3 regions of the Parageobacillus sp. VR-IP genome follow, and region 2 is predicted to be linked to each of the others. Evidence: predicted binding sites of a transcription regulator. Region 2 holds the regulator's gene; each other region holds the start of a gene.
What was found. Region 2 encodes CtsR, which represses protease genes until heat stress. Its sites were predicted from a motif close to ATGGTCAATAAAGGTCAAACA; they were not measured.
Positions count from the first base shown of each region.

Region 1: the regulator CtsR is predicted to act here: its motif matches at 2,162-2,182, upstream of clpB (ATP-dependent chaperone ClpB).
Region 3: the regulator CtsR is predicted to act here: its motif matches at 4,443-4,463, upstream of HT574_RS01945 (ATP-dependent Clp protease ATP-binding subunit).

Region 1 is NZ_JABVYQ010000001.1:217,953-224,878, reverse strand. Features, by position in the region: gene clpB (ATP-dependent chaperone ClpB) at 1-2,149, opposite strand, end outside; gene HT574_RS01220 (YjzC family protein) at 2,347-2,526, opposite strand; gene argF (ornithine carbamoyltransferase) at 2,644-3,582, opposite strand; gene HT574_RS01210 (carbamoyl-phosphate synthase (glutamine-hydrolyzing) large subunit) at 3,579-6,704, opposite strand; gene HT574_RS01205 (carbamoyl phosphate synthase small subunit) at 6,697-6,926, opposite strand, start outside.
Region 2 is NZ_JABVYQ010000011.1:27-6,952, reverse strand. Features, by position in the region: gene HT574_RS17990 (PIN/TRAM domain-containing protein) at 1-108, opposite strand, end outside; gene radA (DNA repair protein RadA) at 221-1,594, opposite strand; gene clpC (ATP-dependent protease ATP-binding subunit ClpC) at 1,676-4,111, opposite strand; gene mcsB (protein-arginine kinase McsB) at 4,111-5,199, opposite strand; gene mcsA (protein-arginine kinase activator protein McsA) at 5,204-5,752, opposite strand; gene HT574_RS17965 (CtsR family transcriptional regulator) at 5,767-6,228, opposite strand; rRNA gene rrf (5S ribosomal RNA) at 6,479-6,595, opposite strand; partial or broken rRNA gene HT574_RS17955 (23S ribosomal RNA) at 6,838-6,926, opposite strand, start outside.
Region 3 is NZ_JABVYQ010000001.1:361,220-368,145, reverse strand. Features, by position in the region: gene HT574_RS01965 (Ger(x)C family spore germination protein) at 1-671, opposite strand, end outside; gene HT574_RS01960 (spore germination protein) at 686-2,200, opposite strand; gene HT574_RS01955 (YkvI family membrane protein) at 2,448-3,491, opposite strand; gene HT574_RS01950 (FixH family protein) at 3,592-4,314, opposite strand; gene HT574_RS01945 (ATP-dependent Clp protease ATP-binding subunit) at 4,525-6,696, shown strand; gene tatC (twin-arginine translocase subunit TatC) at 6,775-6,926, opposite strand, start outside.

The DNA.
Region 1 (6,926 bases), on a different contig from region 2:
CAACCGTGTTTTTAAAATCAACTGTGCGCCCTTGCGAATCAGTAATCCGCCCGTCATCGAGCATTTGCAGCAAAATATTGAACACTTCTGGATGCGCTTTTTCGATTTCGTCTAATAAGATGACGGAATACGGTTTGCGCCGCACCGCTTCGGTCAGCTGCCCGCCTTCTTCATAGCCGACATAGCCCGGAGGAGCGCCGATTAAGCGGGAAACGGCATGTTTTTCCATATACTCGGACATATCGATGCGGATCATTTGTTCTTCGCTGTCAAATAATGCTTGTGCCAACGTTTTAGCCAATTCTGTCTTTCCGACGCCGGTCGGTCCTAAAAAGATAAACGAACCGATCGGGCGGTTTGGATCTTTAATGCCGGCACGCGCCCGCAGCACCGCATCAGCCACTAGTTCCACCGCTTCGTCCTGGCCGATGACCCGTTCATGCAACAGTTCATGCAAGCGCAGCAGCTTTTCCCGTTCTCCTTCGACAAGCCTTGTCAACGGAATTCCCGTCCAGCGCGAAACGATTTCGGCGATTTCCTCTTCTGTTACTTCCTCGCGAAGCAGCCTTCCCTCATTATTTTCGTTCATTTCTTGTTCTAGCTGCTTTAATTGTTTCTCAAGCTGCGGAATGCGGCCGTGGCGGAGTTCCGCTGCCTTGTTCAAATCATATTCATTTTCTGCTTCTTCTAACTCACGCTTTGCTTTTTCCAGCGCCTCGCGCACATCGCGCACACGCCCAATTGCTGCTTTTTCCTGCTGCCATTGCGCTTTCATGCTGTTTGCCTTTTCCCGTAAATCCGCAAGTTCCTTTGTGAGCGCTTCAAGACGTTCTTTGCTCGCCTCATCCGTTTCTTTTCGCAGCGCCGCTTCTTCGATTTCCAGCTGCATAACGCGGCGCATCACTTCATCCAACTCCGACGGCATCGAGTCCATTTCCGTACGAATCGTCGCGCACGCCTCATCAACTAAGTCAATCGCTTTATCCGGCAAAAAGCGGTCAGAAATGTAGCGGTCCGCCAATGTCGCGGCGGCAACGAGAGCACGGTCATGAATTTTTACGCCATGATGGACCTCAAACCGCTCTTTTAAGCCGCGCAAAATCGAAATCGTATCTTCCACGCTCGGTTCTTCGACAAGCACTTGCTGGAAGCGGCGTTCGAGCGCCGGATCTTTCTCGATATATTGCCGGTATTCATCCAGTGTCGTCGCACCGATGCAGTGCAGCTCCCCGCGCGCCAGCATCGGTTTCAGCATATTGCCGGCATCCATTGCGCCTTCCGCCCTGCCGGCGCCGACAATCGTATGCAATTCATCAATAAATAAAATAATCCGACCTTCACTTTTCTTTATTTCGTTTAACACCGCTTTTAAACGCTCTTCAAATTCGCCGCGGAATTTTGCGCCCGCGACAAGTGAGCTCATATCTAACGCAAAAATCGTTTTGTCCTTTAATCCTTCGGGAACGTCTTTGCGGACAATGCGCTGCGCTAAGCCTTCGACAATTGCCGTTTTTCCGACCCCAGGTTCACCGATTAATACCGGATTGTTTTTGGTTTTCCGCGATAAAATGCGAATAACGCGGCGAATTTCGCTGTCGCGGCCGATCACCGGATCGATTTTTCCCGCTTTCACTTCCGCGACTAAATCGCGTCCATATTTTTTTAACGCTTCGTATGTAGCTTCTGGCGTCGGACTTGTCACGCGCTGATTCCCCCTTATTTCCACTAATACTTTCCATAATGAAGAACGGTGAATGCCGTAGCGGCGAAAAAGCTCACCGATATCATCCGTTTCTGATGCCATTGCAAGCAGCAAATGCTCTACGGAAATATATTCATCTTGCATTGTTTTCGCTTCTTTTTCTGCATTCGTCAAGACCCTCTGCAACCGTGAAGATAAATAAACGTTTTCTGCCCCCGTTCCTAGCACTTCCGGCTTTTTCTTTAACAATACTTGCAGTTCATGAATGAATGCGTCTATATTAACACGCAGCAGTGTGAATATTCTTTTGGCAAGTCCTTCTTCTTGCTGCAATAAGGCCAGCAGCAAATGTTCCACATCGAGCTGCTGATGGTGATGTTTCACAGCAGTCGATTGGGCCGTCATCAAAGCCTCTTGCACTTTTTCGGTAAATTTTTGAATATCCACTGACTCCCCTCCTTTTTGACCTTCTTTGACCTTTATGTATATTATAGCGAATGCTTGCTTGTTATTTCAAATAGAAAGCCACTCCTTGACCGGAATGGCTTTATGGAGGGTAAAAATCCATCACGAAAACGTTCTTTTTTATCCCTTTAACGTTTTAGCAACTAATAGCGACGCCGATTTTTCTCGGCTTATTGCCGTTACGGTTTGCGCATATACGTCCAATGACGATTATGATTCGATGTTTCCGGAAACGTATCTCCTGCTTTGAGCCTGATTTTTTTCGGATTCTTGACATTATCTCCTGTCTCGCCAATTTCAATGTATACTCCGTTGTTCGGCGCTTTATCGCCTGGTTTAAAATGGCGTTGTTGGCCCATTGTCGTATTCCCCCTTATTCAGAGTACATTTTTATCATTCCCTCTTCCCCGTTTGTTCATAACCAAGCAAATAATGGTGACATAAAAAACACCGGGCATATTCCCGGTGCTACTCTCTTATAACAAAGAAACCAAAATCGCTTTTTGCACGTGGAGGCGATTACCTGCCTGCTGAAATACGTATGAATTCGGTCCATCAATCACATCCGCAGTCACTTCTTCACCACGATGGGCCGGCAGGCAATGCAAAAACATATAATCCGGTTTCGCATGCTTCACTAATTTACCATTGACCTGAAACTCCTGGAATGCAGCAAGACGCTGCTCGCTTTCCTGCTCCTGTCCCATGCTCGTCCATACGTCGGTATAAATAACGTCGGCATCGGCGACGGCTTCGATTGGGTCGTGTGTCACCGCGATGTCAGCTCCGCTTTGTTTCCCAATTTGCACGGCTGCATTTACATAAGTCTCTTTCGGTTCATATCCAGGCGGACAAGCAATGGTGCAGTCCATGCCGACCTTGGCAGCAGCAATCATCAGCGCATGAGCGACATTGTTTCCGTCGCCGACATAAGCAAGTTTCAACCCTTTTAACTCCTTCTTTACTTCATAAATCGTCAATAAGTCGGCAAGCGCCTGGCACGGATGATCATCGTCTGTCAATCCGTTAATCACCGGAATCGCCGCATATTGAGCAAGCTCCTCCACTTTGCTATGCGCAAACGTACGAATCATAATCGCATCCACATATTGTGACAGCACTCGTGCGGTATCGGCAATCGTTTCGCCGCGTCCGAGCTGCAAATCATTGCTGTTTAAATAAAGCGCGCTTCCACCGAGCTGAATCATGCCGACTTCAAACGATACTCTCGTGCGCGTAGATGGCTTTTCAAAAATCATCGCCAACGTTTTTCCGGTAAGCGGAGTATAAGATTGTCCGGCAAGCCGCTTTTCTTTTAACTGCGCAGCAAGCGCCAGTAAATCATGAATGTCTTCTGACGAAATATCCATCAATGTTAAAAAATCTTTTCCTTTTAGGGAAACGACCGTGTTCATACGATCACCTCTTTCTCCATTTGTTTTTTCTTTTCAAGCCACTCTTGAACCGATGAAACCGGAAACGGATTTATGCCGATCGCCTGCAAAAAGAGCGCAAACGTCTCGTTTTCGGTAAACACCTTGATTTGGCGGGACAACGCAATGGTTCGATATTCAAAACTTGTTTCATCTTTTTGCAAATCAAAAAACGCCAGCGCTTCTTTTCGTTTCACCCATTCGGAAAAAGGCATGTCGGAAACAATGATTAATTGTTTTTCTTTTATTTGCTCAAGCAATGGTTCGGCTATTTCTCCATTTACATAAATTTCTCGCGCCTCACGCTTTTTCGCTAAATACGGATAAAAAGCTTTCGCCGCCGCTTCCTCTTTTGTTGCTGCAATGCTGATTCCTTCACCGGTCGATTTCATTTCCGGACCGACAAGCGGGTCGACGCCCGGCAGCTTATATGTCGAAAAGACGGGATATTTTAGAACAAAGTATGGCAAGTTCGCCAAATGCCACTGTTTTTCATCAACGACTTCGCGCAAGCATTTCCCAAGCAATAATTTTGTCGCAATTTGCGCAAGAGGAATTCCCGTTGTCTTGCTGACAATCGGCACGGTTCGGCTTGCGCGCGGATTGACTTCGAGAACATAGACTTGCCCGTTGGCAATGACATATTGGATGTTCATAATTCCTTTAAATTGCAGCTTTTTCGCGATTTTTGCTGCATAAGTAATAATATTGTTTTGCTCTTCTTTTGTCAGCGTTTGGGCCGGCAGCCATGCATAGCTGTCTCCGGAATGCACCCCTGCTTTTTCGACATGTTCAATAATCGTCGGCAGCAAAATATCGTTTCCATCAGTCACGACATCGACTTCCGCTTCTTTTCCGTCTAAATATGCATCAATCAGCAACGGATACGCAATCATACCTTGCGCTAACAGCGTTGCCAACTGCTGTTCGTCTTTGACAATAAACATTCCTCTGCCGCCAATCACATAGGAAGGACGAAGCAATATTGGATAGCCGATTTTTTCAGCATTGGCAAGCAGCTCTGTTTCGTTATTGGCCATCATTCCTGGCACATGCGGAATGTCGAGTTCTTCTAACAGCTGATAAAAACGGTCGCGATCTTCCAACCGGTCAATGACATCGTACGTAACGCCAAGAAGCGGGACATTTGCTTCCTCCAGCCCTTTCACTAAATTAATGGCCGTCTGTCCGCCAAATTGAACGATCACTTTCTTGATTTGTTCCGCTTCAATGACGTTTAACACGTCTTCTATCGTCAGCGGTTCAAAATAAAGCCGGTCCGCCACGGCAAAATCGGTGCTGACCGTTTCCGGATTGTTGTTCATTAGCACTGTTTCATATCCTTCTTCTTGAAGAGCATAGACGCTATGGACAGAACTGTAGTCAAACTCGATTCCCTGGCCGATACGAATCGGTCCGGCGCCAATTATCAGCACCTTTTCCTTATCGTTTTTTTTCCGTTCGTCCTCGCCGAAATAAGTGGAATAATAATAATCCGTTTCCGAATGAAATTCGGCGGCACACGTATCGACCATTTTATAGGCCGGAAGGATGCCGAGCTGTTTTCGCTTTGCCCTCACGTCTTGCTCCTTCACGCCCCACGCTTCCGCTAAAAATGCATCCGTAAATCCTTTTTCCTTCAAAAGGCGGAACGTCGCTTCGTCAATTTCGTCCAGATTTGTTTCTTTCGCTTCCTTTTCCAATTCAATGAGCTGATAAAACGAATGCAAAAAGAAACGGTCAATTTTCGTCAGCGCATAGACAGTATCGATCGTTTCCCCGCGTCGGAACAGCTCCAAAATGGCAAAGAAACGGCGGTCATCCCTATTTACAAGCAGCTGTTTCAGTTCGGCTTCTGTTTTTTCGGCAAGCTCCGGCAAATACAGGCCGTTATTTTTGCCTTCTAGCGAATAAACCGCTTTTTGAAACGCGCGTTCCATATTGCGGTCGATCGCCATTACTTCTCCCGTCGCCTTCATTTGCGTGCCGAGCTGGCGGTCAGCAAGCGGAAATTTGTCAAACGGCAGGCGTGGAAATTTTACGACGACGTAATCGAGCGCTGGTTCAAAGCTGGCGTACGTCGTTTTCGTCACCGGGTTCAACAGTTCCGCCAACGTATAGCCAACGGCCAATTTTGCGGCAATGCGGGCAATCGGGTATCCAGTCGCCTTGGAAGCAAGCGCCGAGGAACGGCTGACACGCGGATTGACTTCAATCAAATAATAGCGCTTGCTGAACGGATCGAGGGCAAATTGAATGTTGCAGCCGCCAATAATGCCAAGTGCAGAAATAATTTTAATCGCCGAGGAGCGAAGCATTTGATATTCTTCGTCTGTCAGCGTCTGCGACGGGGCGACGACGATGGAATCGCCCGTATGGATGCCGACAGGATCGACATTTTCCATATTGCAGACGGTAATGCACGTATCAGTATGATCGCGCATCACTTCATATTCAATTTCTTTAAACCCAGCGACGCTCCGTTCAATCAAGCATTGCGTAATCGGACTTTCGGCTAGTCCTTTTTCCACGAGCGCCACAAATTGCTCCATATTTTCGGCAATGCCGCCGCCGGTTCCACCGAGCGTATATGCAGGACGAATAATGATCGGAAATCCGATTTTTTCGGCAAATGCGACCGCTTCATCGATATTGGTAATAATTTCACTTTCCGGAACAGGTTCGCCTAATTCATACATCAAGGCGCGAAACGCTTCGCGGTCTTCCCCTCTTTTAATTGCTTCAATCGGCGTTCCGAGCAGTTTCACCCCGTATTTTTCCAAAATTCCCGCTTCATGAAGCTGAAACGCTAAGTTTAATCCTGTCTGTCCGCCAAACGTCGCAAGCAGCCCATCAGGCCGTTCTTTGGCGATCACCGCCTCGACGCTGTCTACTGTCAGCGGCTCAAAGTAAACAGCATCCGCATGAACATCATCGGTCATAATCGTCGCCGGATTATTATTCACTAAAATGACACGGTATCCTTCTTCTTTTAAGGCAATGCATGCTTGCGTGCCGGAATAATCAAACTCCGCGGCCTGGCCAATGACAATCGGGCCGGATCCGATAATAAGGATCGACTGCAGTGATGTATCCTTAGGCATAGACTTTCTCTCCCTTTACCACTGTTTGTAGAAACTCGTCAAAAATATGATCCGTATCGCCAGGACCCGGGTGCGCCTCCGGATGGTACTGCACCGATAAAATCGGTTTATGGCGGTGCACCATGCCTTCAACAGAACCGTCATTGACATTGGTAAAGCGGATATGAAACGGAGTGTTTGCCAAGCTGTCTTTTTTGACGACATAACTATGGTTTTGCGAGG
Region 2 (6,926 bases):
GAGCGGCACAGCGCTTATATGCATGATCCGCAATAAATCAGGCAAAAAAACAGCACCTAATGTTCCTCCGACAACAAGAAAAAATAGCTGCACGATCCGCTTTACCATGTCTGGATCTTCACCTCCCTATTTAACATTATAAACAGTTTCCAATGTTTGAAACCAATAATAGCATAGTTTTTAATGTTTTTTAAACATTTGGCATAGGTTTGTAACGATTTTACTGCAACGTATGCTCGAGCGCCTCGGAAACGTGGGATACACCAATGACCGTTATATGCTTAGGAGGATTCCAGCCCGTTAAGTTGTTTTTTGGAATAATAATACGAGAAAAGCCTAATTTGACGGCCTCTTGCACGCGCTGTTCGATGCGGGACACGCGGCGCACTTCCCCGGTTAAACCGACCTCTCCGATAATCACATCAGACGGATTCGTCGGCTGGTCGCGAAAGCTGGAGGCAATGCTGACGGCGATCGCCAAATCAATCGCCGGTTCATCCAATTTGACTCCTCCTGCCACTTTCAAATAGGCATCTTGATTTTGCAAAAGCAGACCTACCCGCTTCTCTAATACCGCCATCAACAAAGAAACACGGTTATGGTCAATACCGGTTGCCATCCGCCGCGGATTGCCAAAGCTCGTTGGCGATACTAATGCTTGAATTTCGACTAATACAGGACGAGTTCCCTCCATCGCTGCAACAACCGTTGAACCCGCCGCACCGCGGGAGCGTTCTTCCAAAAACACCTCTGAAGGATTTTCGACTTCGGCAAGCCCTACATCCCTCATTTCGAAAATGCCAATTTCATTGGTAGAACCAAACCGGTTTTTTACCGCCCGCAAAATGCGATACGTATGATGCCGCTCCCCTTCGAAATAAAGAACAGTATCAACCATATGCTCTAAAATTCGCGGACCGGCAATGGCACCCTCTTTCGTCACATGCCCGACGATAAAAACGGCGATTCCTTTCGTTTTCGCGATTTTCATTAATTCCGCCGTGCATTCGCGCACTTGCGCCACACTTCCCGGAGCAGATGTAATATCAGCGCGATACACGGTTTGAATAGAGTCAATGACCACACAAGCAGGGCGAATATTTTCTATTGCTTCTACAATATATTCCAAATCTGCCTCCGCTAACACATACAATTGATCGGAGACCACATGGAGGCGGTCAGCGCGTAGCTTCATTTGCTTAATCGATTCTTCGCCTGATATATACAATACTTTATGCTGCATCGCAGCAAGCTGCGCAGAAACTTGCAACAAAAGCGTTGACTTTCCAATACCAGGATCCCCGCCGATTAACACGAGCGAACCTTTTACAATTCCTCCGCCTAATACGCGGTTAAATTCGGACATATTCGTTTGCATGCGCGGCTCCTGCGTGGTCGTTACGGTAGTAATCGGCACCGGTTTAGCCAAGGCATCAGATGCAGAATGGACAAACACTCCTCTTGTTGCCGGCTTTACTCGCTCTATTTCTTCGACCAGCGAATTCCAAGTGTTGCATCCTGGACATCTTCCAAGCCATTTCGCTGATTCATAGCCGCATTCTTGACAAACAAATTTCGTTTTCTTTTTCCCCATCGAAAAAACCCTCTCTTTTTTACATTGAAACAAAAAGGTATGGGCAATGGAGCTGCCGCATACCTTTCGCAAAAACTTTGATTACATTACCGCTTGTTCTGATAATACAACGAATTCTCCGTCTTTAACATCGACAATGACTTTTTGTCCCTTTGCAATCGTTCCTTTTAACAGCTCTTCCGACAAACGGTCTTCGATATGTTTTTGTAGAGCGCGGCGCAGTGGGCGAGCACCATACTCTGGGTCATATCCTTCCGAGGCAATTTTTTCAATCGCCGCATCCGTCAGCTCTAAATCAATATCTTGCTCTTTTAAGCGTTTGATTAATGTGCCTGCCATCAGTCTGACAATTTGTTTTAAATGTTGTTTTTCGAGCGAATGGAAGACGATAATTTCATCAATTCGGTTTAAAAACTCTGGACGGAACGCTTTCTTTAACTCATCTATGACTTTTCCTTTCATGTCTTTGTACTTCTGATCTTCATCTTGGACGCTAAAGCCGACGTATTTATTCCGTTTCAACGCGTCCGCGCCGACGTTCGACGTCATGATGATAATCGTATTACGGAAATCTACCGTTCTTCCTTTCGAATCGGTTAAACGACCGTCTTCTAGCACTTGCAGCAAAATGTTAAATACGTCCGGATGGGCTTTTTCCATTTCATCCAGCAATACGACCGAATACGGCTTGCGGCGCACTTTTTCGGTCAGCTGGCCGCCTTCTTCATATCCGACATAACCAGGAGGCGATCCGATTAAACGGGACGTCGAGTGTTTCTCCATGTATTCCGACATATCGATGCGGATAAGAGCGTCTTCATCGCCGAACATCGCTTCAGCAAGCGCTCGGGCCAGCTCCGTTTTTCCAACCCCAGTCGGTCCAAGGAAAATAAATGAGCCGATTGGACGTTTTGGATCTTTTAATCCAGCACGGGCGCGGCGCACTGCTTTTGCTACGGCTTTGACGGCCTCGTCTTGCCCAACGACACGCGAATGTAAAATTTCTTCTAGTTTCAGCAAGCGCTCGGTTTCTGTTTGCGCCAATTTTGAAACTGGGATTCCTGTCCAGCTCGATACGACCATGGCAATGTCCTCGACCGTTACTTCCGAATTTTCTTGGCCTTGTTTTTCCTTCCATGCCCGTTTTGTTTCTTCTAGTTCTTCACGCAGCCGTTGCTCCATATCACGCAAGGAAGCCGCTTTTTCAAATTCTTGGCTTTGTACTGCAGCATCTTTTTCTTTCCGGATTTCCTCCAGTTTTTGTTCCAGTTCTTTTAATTTCGGCGGAGCGGTAAAGGAACGAAGACGGACTTTTGAGCAAGCTTCATCAATTAAGTCAATCGCTTTATCCGGGAGAAAACGATCTGTAATATACCGGTCGGATAATTTGACCGCTTGAATGATCGCTTCATCGGAAATAGAAACACGGTGATGCGCTTCATAACGGTCACGCAGCCCTTTTAAAATTTGAATCGATTCTTCCACCGTTGGCTCGTCAACATAAATCGGCTGGAAGCGGCGTTCTAGTGCTGCATCCTTTTCAATATATTTGCGGTATTCATCCAATGTCGTCGCACCGATACATTGCAGCTCCCCGCGAGCAAGAGCCGGTTTTAAAATGTTCGATGCGTCGATCGCGCCTTCTGCTCCGCCGGCGCCAATCAAAGTATGAAGCTCGTCAATGAACAGAATGATATTCCCCGCCTGACGAATTTCATCCATCACTTTTTTCAAACGATCTTCAAACTCGCCGCGATATTTCGTACCGGCTACGACCGTTCCCATATCCAGCGTCATCACCCGCTTATCGCGGAGCGTTTCCGGCACTTCATTGTTGACAATTTGCTGCGCAAGCCCTTCAGCAATTGCCGTTTTCCCTACACCAGGCTCCCCGATCAACACCGGGTTATTTTTCGTGCGCCGGCTTAACACTTCAATTACGCGCTGAATTTCTTTGCTTCGGCCAATAACAGGGTCCAATCGACCTTCGCGGGCAATCGCCGTTAAATCGCGGGCCAAGCTGTCTAATGTCGGCGTGCTGACATGGGAAGCACCGCTTCCTGAATGACCCGAAACCGATTCGTTGCTTCCGAGCAGCTGTAATACTTGCTGGCGCGCTTTATTCAAGCTGACTCCCAAGTTGTTAAGTACACGGGCCGCCACCCCTTCGCCTTCGCGAATAAGACCAAGCAAAATATGTTCGGTGCCCACATAGGAATGGCCAAGTTTTCTCGCTTCGTCCAAGGATAATTCAATAACCCTTTTTGCCCGCGGTGTATAGTGAATCGTATGGGAAACTTCTTGTCCGCGACCAATCAGCGACTCCACTTCTTTTTGAATTTTTTCCGGCCCAAGTCCCAACGCCATTAATGCTTTCGCTGCGATTCCTTCCCCTTCGCGGACCAGCGCTAACAAAATATGTTCCGTGCCAATATTGTTATGGCCCAGGCGTATCGCTTCTTCTTGGGCTAGCGCTAATACTTTTTGCGCCCGTTCCGTAAATCTGCCAAACATCATTATTCATCACCCTCCATATTTTTTCTCTCTTCCATTTTTAGACGTTCCCGTATTAATGCCGCTCGACGAACATCCCTCTCCTCTGGTCTCAGCGCACCGCCGGCGTATTGTTGCAAAAACCCAGGCTGTGTCAAAATCATTAGCTCATTTAAAATATTGCGCGAAATATTTTTAATGTATCCTAAATCAATTCCTAAACGCACGTCGGACAAACACTGCGCCGCTTCTTTCGATTCAATCATCCGACAGTTGGCCAATATTCCATACGAGCGGAATACTCTGTCTTCTAATTTTATGTTTAAAGTTTTGACTAATGCCTCCCTTGCCATTCGCTCTTGGGCGATTAATTGCTTAACGATGCTTTGTAAATCTTCGACAATATCTTCCTCTGATTTTCCTAATGTAATTTGGTTTGATATTTGAAATATATTACCTAAAGCCTCACTTCCTTCTCCGTATGTTCCGCGTACTACCAACCCCAATTGATTAATAGCTGGAATAATGCGGTTGATTTGCTGTGTTAAAACGAGGGCAGGAAGGTGCATCATCACAGAGGCGCGCATCCCTGTCCCAACGTTGGTTGGGCAGCTTGTTAAATAGCCGAGTTTTTCATCGAAGGCATAATTCACATGCTCTTCAATCCAATCATCCAGCCCATTCGCTGCTTCCAATGCTTCGGTTAATTGCAACCCTGGAAATAAGCATTGAATGCGAATATGGTCTTCTTCGTTAATCATAATACTCACTTCTTCATTTTCCGATAGCAGGCAAGCACCGAATGGCGAATCTTCTGCCAAATGTGGGCTAATTAGATGTTTTTCTACTAATACCCTTTTTTCAATCGGCTGAAGCTCTGACATTTTTAACAATTCAAAACGTCCGACCGAATGATAAGAGCGATGGGCAAATGTCTGTTCGAATAGGGAAACAATTTGTTGTGCCTCCTCGCTGCTAAACACGGTTGGGAAACGGAAGTCAACGATGTTTCGTGCCAAACGGATACGGCTGCTTAACACGATATCAGAATCAGGACCTTCCTGGCTCATCCAAGAACTAACGGCCGTATTAAAAAACTTTTCAAATGACATACCGCTACATTTCCCCCTCTCCACGCTGACGCAGCTGATATTCCAAAGAACGAATTTGGTCGCGGACTTCTGCCGCCTTTTCAAATTCCTCTCTCGCTACAAGTTCCTGCAGCTTTTGTTTTAGGACGAAGATCTGTTTGCGCAGATGAAGCACTCCGCCTTTTCGTTTCGGTATTTTCCCGGAATGGGTCGTATTTCCGCTATGAAGTCTTTTTAATATTGGGGGCAAATATCGCGCAAATGTCCGATAACAGTCAGAGCAGCCAAAACGCCCGATTTGGATGAATTGATGATAGGTCATTTTACATGTTTCACATTGTAAAATATTCGGGCCTGAGAACGTATTGGTGGCCATTTCTTTCATCGGCGTTTGGAAATTAAGCAATCCGGCTAGTAGATTGTTTAAAGAAAAATCATCGTTTTCGTAAAACATAAACATATCGCCATGCTCTTTCGCGCATTGTTCACAAAGATGAAATTCAGTTTTTTCACCGTTGATAATTTTCGTAAAATGCATCGTCGCTGGTCTTTGTTTACACTCTTGACATATCAACGCGGTCCCCTCCCCTATTTGTATTTCAGCGATGTTAACATCGCTTTGAGCATGCGCGCCCGCAGCTCATCCCGCTGCGGCAAACCGATATATAAAACAGAGCGATCCATCACGCTTAACATAATCTTTGCTTCCCGCTCAGAAATGACTTTTTCCTCGACAAGACGTTCAATGATATCTTCTGCATTGGATTGGCTGATGCGGTGCCCGACTAATTCCAACAATTGATCGATTAATTGCGCCTCGCTTTTCGTTTTCACTTTCATAATGCGGATATAGCCGCCGCCTCCGCGTTTGCTTTCGACAATATACCCTCTCTCGAGCGTAAACCTTGTATTGATCACATAATTAATTTGTGATGGAACGCACTGAAATTTATTAGCAATTTCACTGCGTTTAATCTCGACAATGTCTTCGTCGCTCATATTTAATACCTGTTTTAAATATTGCTCAATGATATCGGAAATATTTGGCACTCTACCCTCCTCCTTAACAATCAAAGTTGACTTTGACTATATTTGACCTTACCTCTACTATATAGTGTATTACAAAAAAATGCAAGAGTTACCGACAAAAATGACTAGTCATAGGATATCCTTTTTTGCCAAAAATGAAACACCAATATCGGTTTTGCATATGGTCAAGGAAAAAATAAACAAATGAGGCTAAACAAATGAGGCAAAAAAGAAGCATGCCTTTCATAAAAAAGGCATGCTTCTTCATCCTGCCTAGCGACGACCTACTCTTGCAGGGGCGCTGGCCCCAACTACCATCGGCGCTGGAGAGCTTAACTTCCGTGTTCGGGATGGGAACGGGTGTTTCCTCTCCGCTATAGTCACTAGGCAAGCTGTTCTATTGGACATATATTATTATATTCATCAGATTGATTTTGTCAAGAAGGAGTTCATTCCTTCAAAACTAGATAACCGTCTGCTTGGAAGAAGCCAGGCGCCCTGCGCTTTTCGTACTGTCTAGCTCCGGCTCGCCTCCGCTCGGGGTCAAATAACCTTCGCTTTCGGGATGCAAGCATCCCTCCAGGCGAAGAACATTTGCCCTTCGCGGCGAACCGCTCGCCTCCGCTTTTCTTGGTTAAGTCCTCGATCGATTAGTATCCGTCAGCTCCACGTGTCGCCACGCTTCCACCTCGGACCTATCGACCTCGTCATCTTCGAGG
Region 3 (6,926 bases), on a different contig from region 2:
TTTTTTGTTTCATTTAATAAAATTTTTACCAAAAAAGAATCACGCAAACTCACTTTTCCCACATATTTCCCATCTTTAAACAACGCAAGCCCTTCTAGTTTTACAAAATTCCCCTTTTTCTCAAAATAAGGCAAAAACGGATCGCTTCCTTTTGAAAAATAGTTGTATAAAAACAAATGTAAATTCGTTTTTGGCAAATTCATCGAACTGGCATTTTGTTCGACTAGATTAGGCAAGTAGAGAGTATCGCTTAAAGTAGTGTTCGTCGTAATATCCAATAGCTCACGTGCGCTTCCTGCTGATACGCCTAACAGCAAATGGCTTCCTACCTTATTGTTGCGGGCCAAACTATGGGCGATTTGCGTAATTCCCCGTTTCGCAAATTCTTTGCCAAACAAAATTAGGCGAAGCTGCCCTTCCTCAATCGGCAATGCCGACTTGGAAGAAAGGCGGGGAATTAAATCATAAACGGTTGGCGAAGACGTCGTTAATAAATTTGGCTTCGTCATCGGCCCTTGTTTAAACGTCGGGTATACCGCCGTTCCCACATATTTTCCGTCATGAAAGTCATAGCCCATTTCTTGAATAATTTGAACTTCATCAATAACGCGCGAGCTTTTGCAGCCGGCAAGCAAGAGCAGCGATGCGGCAATGACCAAAGGCAGCCTCATATTTGACCCCTTTCTTACTCATCGATATCGTCCTTTTGTTTCGCTTTCAACGGATTATAACGGAACAAAGCAAGCGGGCGAAGAAACGTCGGTCGCTCTGCTGTTTGGCTGTATGAGGAACGAATAATACTATCTTTGAAATTGCGAACGCGCAGCGGATAAAACGGAACTAAATATGGATTGCCAAATGATTGAAGCCTTCCTAAATGAATTAATAAGAAACAAACGGCGAAAATAATCCCGACTCCACCCCAAAGCGCCGCAAATAAAATAATTGGAAAGCGGATGAAGCGGATTGTATTAGACATTTTAAAAATCGGCGTCGTAAAGGAAGCTAAAGCGGCGAGTGAAACGATAATAAGCATGATGGTGCTTGTCAACCCCGCTTCCACTGAAGCTTGTCCGATAACAATACCGCCGACAATCCCGAGCGTTTGCGCTACTTTTGTCGGCAGACGCGCCCCTGCTTCACGAAGCAGCTCGATGGTGATTTCTAAAAATAATACTTCCAATATCGGCGGAAACGGCACGTTAGAACGGGAAAAGATAATCGGCCCAAGCAAATCTTTCGGAATCATTTCATAGTGATACGTTAATACCGCAATATAAACCGGCGAGGCCAGCACAGAAAACATAACGCCAAAAAAACGGATCAGCCGGAAAAAGGAGCCAAGCACCCACGGCAAATAATAATCTTCCGGCGAGGTAAAAAAATCGAAAAAAGTCGACGGGCCGATGACAACATACGGCGAGCCGTCGCAAAGAATAACAACTTGACCAGATGCGAGCGCATAAATGGCACGGTCAACCCGTTCCGTTGAGATAAAAAGCGGAAACGGAGAATTCGAGTTATCGGAAAGTATTTGATCAATAAGGGAATTGTCAAAAATGATGTCAAAATTGATATTTTCGAGCCGCTGGATCACGGTTTCAATCGTCTGCTTATTCGTAATGCCATCGATATACGCGACGACAACTTTCGTTTTTGACATCGTACCAAGCAGCATTTCCCGAAACACTAAATTTGGGGTTGCAATTTGCCTTCTGATTAAATGCAAGTTAGTCCCAACGTTTTCGACAAATCCAACTTTCGGGCCGACGACACTAAATTCATTTTCTGAATCATTGTTCGGCCGCAACCCTAAATTTTCATTCGCTACATTAATGAGTGCGACACGGTTATCTGTCTTTTGAAACTGAACAGCCACAAACCCTTTTAATATTTTTTCTTCGATCATCTGCACATCGTTCGTTACTTCAATTCGCTGAATTGGAATGATTTTTTGCAAATCCTCGAGCGTAATAGTTGGATGCTTCGGCACGTCATTTTGCAGATGGCAGAGAATGTGTTGCTGCAGCACCTTCGGATCCACTAGCGAATCAAAATAGTAAATGGCAAGCAAATGTCCGTTTACGTCAAACTCGACTGTTACGAAATCACTAGATTGCCGCAGCTTATTCAATAATTGCTGCAGTGTTTTTTCCTCACCGTTTGTCTTCGTTTCTTTAAAAAAGGAAAAAATGGACATAACGATCCCCTCGTACTTGCCGTTTAAGAGATAGTCTTCCAATCGGACTTGTGTTTTATTCGCTTCATATATATCTAAATATTCTGGATGTATTGAAAGAAACAGATACTAGGAGGAGAGCAATGGTGAGCCAGCTGACAAAACGACGACGGGCGAAACAAGGCTAGAAAAAATCGTACATCGCTTTCATGAATCCTTGGCAAAACAGCCGTTTTCCCGCATGATTGGTGCGGAAAAACGGCTGCTGTTACGGACGCGGCACTTTGCGCGCCCATAATAGAAAAAGAAACGCAAAACTAATGTAGCCAAATAGCGGATACAAAAACGATAAGAGCTCACTGTAGCGGAACAAACTGACAATATATAGAACGATAAACAGCACGGCAAGAAACAAGGTGTTAGGAATAGAAACGAGCGTGCGCGCCTGCCGCTGCAGGCCAAAAATGCCGCCGATAATGGACGTAAAAATTTCCCCGTAAATCACAACGATATACACCCAGTAAAAAACGGCAAAGAACGAACGGATCACTTCCGCCATCGGAATATCGTAATTTATTACATACGGAAACGATAAGAGCACAAGGTGGCTACTTAATAAAATGCCGGTAAGCAGCAGCCCGCCAAGCACCGCGCCACGCCGCACTGTGCGTTCGTCTTCCACCTCGCAAGCCAGCGGCACGAGCACAGGCTGCGCCATCGCCAAGTTAAACGCCGCATACGAAAATGGGGAAAGAAATGCTTTTAATGAATAGTCTGCCGCTTCCAGCCCCCTTCCGTACCATTCGCCCATGGTGATCAGCTTTCCAAGCGCAATGGCGCTAAATAGCACCATCATCGGAACAATCAAGGCGTTTACGCCAAATAGCCCTTTTATATCGTACATCATGACCAGCAGCGATAAACATAACGTCGTTACAATTCCGATTTGCCGCGGCAGCCCAAGCTGCTCCTCAAACACCGCCCCTGCTCCGGCCATCATCACGGCGGTGACTCCGATAATCATCAACGTCATCATGATAGAAATAACAGGGCTCATTGCCTTGCCAAATAAATAGCGGTTAAACTGTTGATAAGAAGCCGCCTTCACTTTCCGCGCCATTACCATCATGCGCGCGCCGCCCCACGTAAACAAGCTGCCGCTAATGATAATGCCGATCGTTCCGGACGTTCCGTATTGCGTAAAAAATTCAATAATCTCTTTTCCCGTGGCAAATCCCGCGCCAACGACGGTGCCGACGTAAACAGCGGCGATTTGCCAAGCATCCGACCATTTTCCAGCCACTTCTGCCATTCCCCTCTCCTTGTCCACTATTCACTCCCATATATATGTCGGCATGATCCAATAAAGACGGGATGACAGTAAAAAAGGATGCCGCTATATGGGCATCCCTTTATTGCACCGTAATTTGCTCTACTTGATGTTCGTGCAGATGTTCCGTTTCCACATGGATTTTTACAGAATATGTCCCTTTTTCTTGAAACGATGTTGCTGCTTCGTATTGGCCTGCTTGTTTTTCGCTTGCCTCGATAAGCTCGTGCTTTCCGTCCCCCTTCCAAATTTCGAAGCGAACCGTCGCTTTCGTCAGCGGCCGGCCGTCATGAGTAATATGCACCGTTAAATGCGCCTCTTTATTGACAGAAAATTGTTTTTCATGAAGCATCATCATGACGTCGGCATGATGGTGTTCATCGCCGTGATGTTCCTCTGCATGATGTTGCGACTGATCGCTTGGTGTGCCAACAACGATATCTTTTTTCGGCATATTATGCATATTGCGCGCTGTCACGTGGCTGACGACGGAATACGTCCCAGGCTCGGTAAACGTTTTTTTCACAGCATATTTGCCATCTCCAACATTTTTGGCGGTTAACATCTCATGCTTCTCGCTTCCGTGTTTCCACACTTCAAACTTTACTTCGTCCGCGTCATCCACTTTTTCCCCACCGTATGTCACGATACAAGAAAGTGTCGTTTCCTTATTTAATTCAATATGATCCGGTGTTTGAAGTTGAACTTCAAGTATTGCAGGTTTGTCCTCTTGCTTTTCCTGGCTGCAGGCGGCAAATAAAAACAATATTAACATCAATGCCAAAAACAGCGAAAGCTTTTTCATTTTTCTATTCCCCTTTACTCTATTTTTCTAGACTTAACTATATCATAGCTTTACCTTATCCATAGCATTATTCACTATTCTTTCAAAAACATTTCACGGTTACAACAATTTTTTATAAAAAACACTTGAAAGTCAAAAAAGGTCAAAGTATAATAAAATCAGAAAGTCAAAGTTAGTCAAAGTCAATTGACAAAAAGGAGGTTATGCCTCATGCTTTGTCAAGTATGCCATCAAAACAAAGCGACGGTATTTGTCAATTTGCAATTCAATCATGAGAAAAAGCAATTGCATCTTTGCCACGAATGTTATGAAAAACAAAAACAAGAGCTTTCCATCCCAATAAACTTCGGGTTTGGAGGCTTTTCGCCATTCCCATTTGATGATTTCTTTATGGATGGATTTTCGCCAATTTCGGAAATGGACACGCCATCCACAAATATGGCGCAACCATCCAAATGGAATCGGAAAGGTAAAAGAGGCGGCGGTTTCTTAGATCAATTCGGCCGCAACTTAACACAGCTTGCCAAAGCCGGTCTCATCGACCCGGTCATCGGCCGTGATAAAGAAATAGAACGCGTCATCGAAATTTTAAACCGCCGCAATAAAAACAACCCGGTATTAATCGGGGAACCTGGTGTCGGGAAAACAGCGATTGTCGAAGGGCTTGCCTTAAAAATTGCGGAAGGGCAAGTTCCAGAAAAACTATTAAATAAAGAAGTATATTTGCTTGATGTCGCCTCACTTGTCGCCAATACAGGCATTCGCGGCCAATTTGAAGAACGCATGAAACGGCTCATTTCTGAATTGCAGCGCCGGAAAAACGTCATTTTGTTTATCGACGAAATTCACTTGCTCGTCGGCGCTGGTGCGGCAGAAGGCTCGATGGACGCCGGCAACATTTTAAAACCAGCGCTTGCGCGTGGGGAATTGCAAGTTGTCGGTGCTACAACGTTAAAAGAATATCGACAAATTGAAAAAGACGCCGCGCTTGAACGCCGTTTCCAACCTGTCATCGTCCATGAACCAACAGTCGAAGAAGCGATTACGATTTTAAAAGGCATTCAACCGAAATATGAACAATTCCATCACGTCAAATATACGGACGAAGCGATTGAAGCGTGCGTTAAATTGTCGCACCGTTACATTCAAGACCGCTTCTTGCCGGACAAAGCGATCGACTTGTTAGACGAAGCCGGCTCCAAAGCGAACTTGCGCATCGGTCCGACAGATGAAAAACAAATTCAAGAACGCCTTGCGCAAATCGCCAAAGAAAAAGCAAAAGCAGCGCAAGAAGAAAATTACGAACTGGCGGCAAAATTACGTGACGAAGAGTTGAAATTGGAAAAACAATTACAAAACGGCGTAAACCAAGAACGCCCAGTCGTCGATGTTGCCGATATCGAGCGCATCATCGAAGAAAAAACAGGCATTCCTGTCGGCAAACTGCAAGCTGATGAAAAAGAGAAAATGAAACATTTAGAAGAAAACTTGGCGAAAAAAGTGATCGGCCAGGATGAAGCAGTCAAAAAAGTCGCAAAAGCAATCCGCCGCAGCCGCGCAGGCTTAAAAGCAAAACATCGTCCAGTCGGTTCGTTCTTATTCGTCGGTCCAACTGGCGTCGGGAAAACGGAGCTGGCGAAAACGTTGGCGGAAGAATTGTTCGGCTCAAAAGACGCGATGATTCGTCTCGACATGAGCGAATACATGGAAAAACATTCGGTATCGAAATTAATTGGTTCGCCTCCTGGCTATGTCGGTCACGAGGAAGCCGGTCAGCTTACAGAAAAAGTGCGCCGCAATCCATACAGCATTATCTTGCTTGACGAGATTGAAAAAGCGCACCCGGATGTTCAACATATTTTCCTGCAAATTTTAGAAGACGGCCGTCTCACTGACAGCCAAGGCCGTACCGTAAGCTTTAAAGATACCGTTATTATCGCAACAAGCAACGCCGGTGTAACGGACAAAAAAATTACGGTCGGCTTTGAAAAACAAGGGACAACGCACACAAGCATTCTTGATTCGTTAAACGCCTACTTCAAGCCAGAGTTTTTAAACCGTTTCGATGCGATTATCGAATTTAAATCGCTGAAAAAAGAACATATGCTGCAAATTGTTGACCTCATGCTCAACGACGTAAAAGCAGCAATGCGCGAACAACATATCGACCTTGACGTTTCGCAGGCAGCGAAAGAAAAATTGGCGGAACTCGGCTACCATCCAGCGTTCGGCGCTCGTCCGCTCCGCCGCGTCATCCAAGAACACGTCGAAGACAAAATCGCCGATGTCTTGCTTGACACAAGTGAACAAGTCCAAGCGATTCGCATCGATGTCGAAAACGATGCGATCGTCGCAAAACCTTTGCATAAACAAACCGCCTAATCCCTTAATGGGAAAGGCGGTTTTTTTTGGCGCAAAGCGAAATAAATTTTTTCAGGTGTTCAATCCAGTCCCTGCGGCTCAGCCGCTCTCCGCAAACCGATTGGCGTTATGCAGCGTCCCTTCGCTTACCAGCTTTTTCTTATAAACCATGCCGGACAGTGCTACGCTCACTTCATAAAGCACCAGCAAAGGAATGATAACAAGAATATCCGAAAGCAAATCCGGAGGCG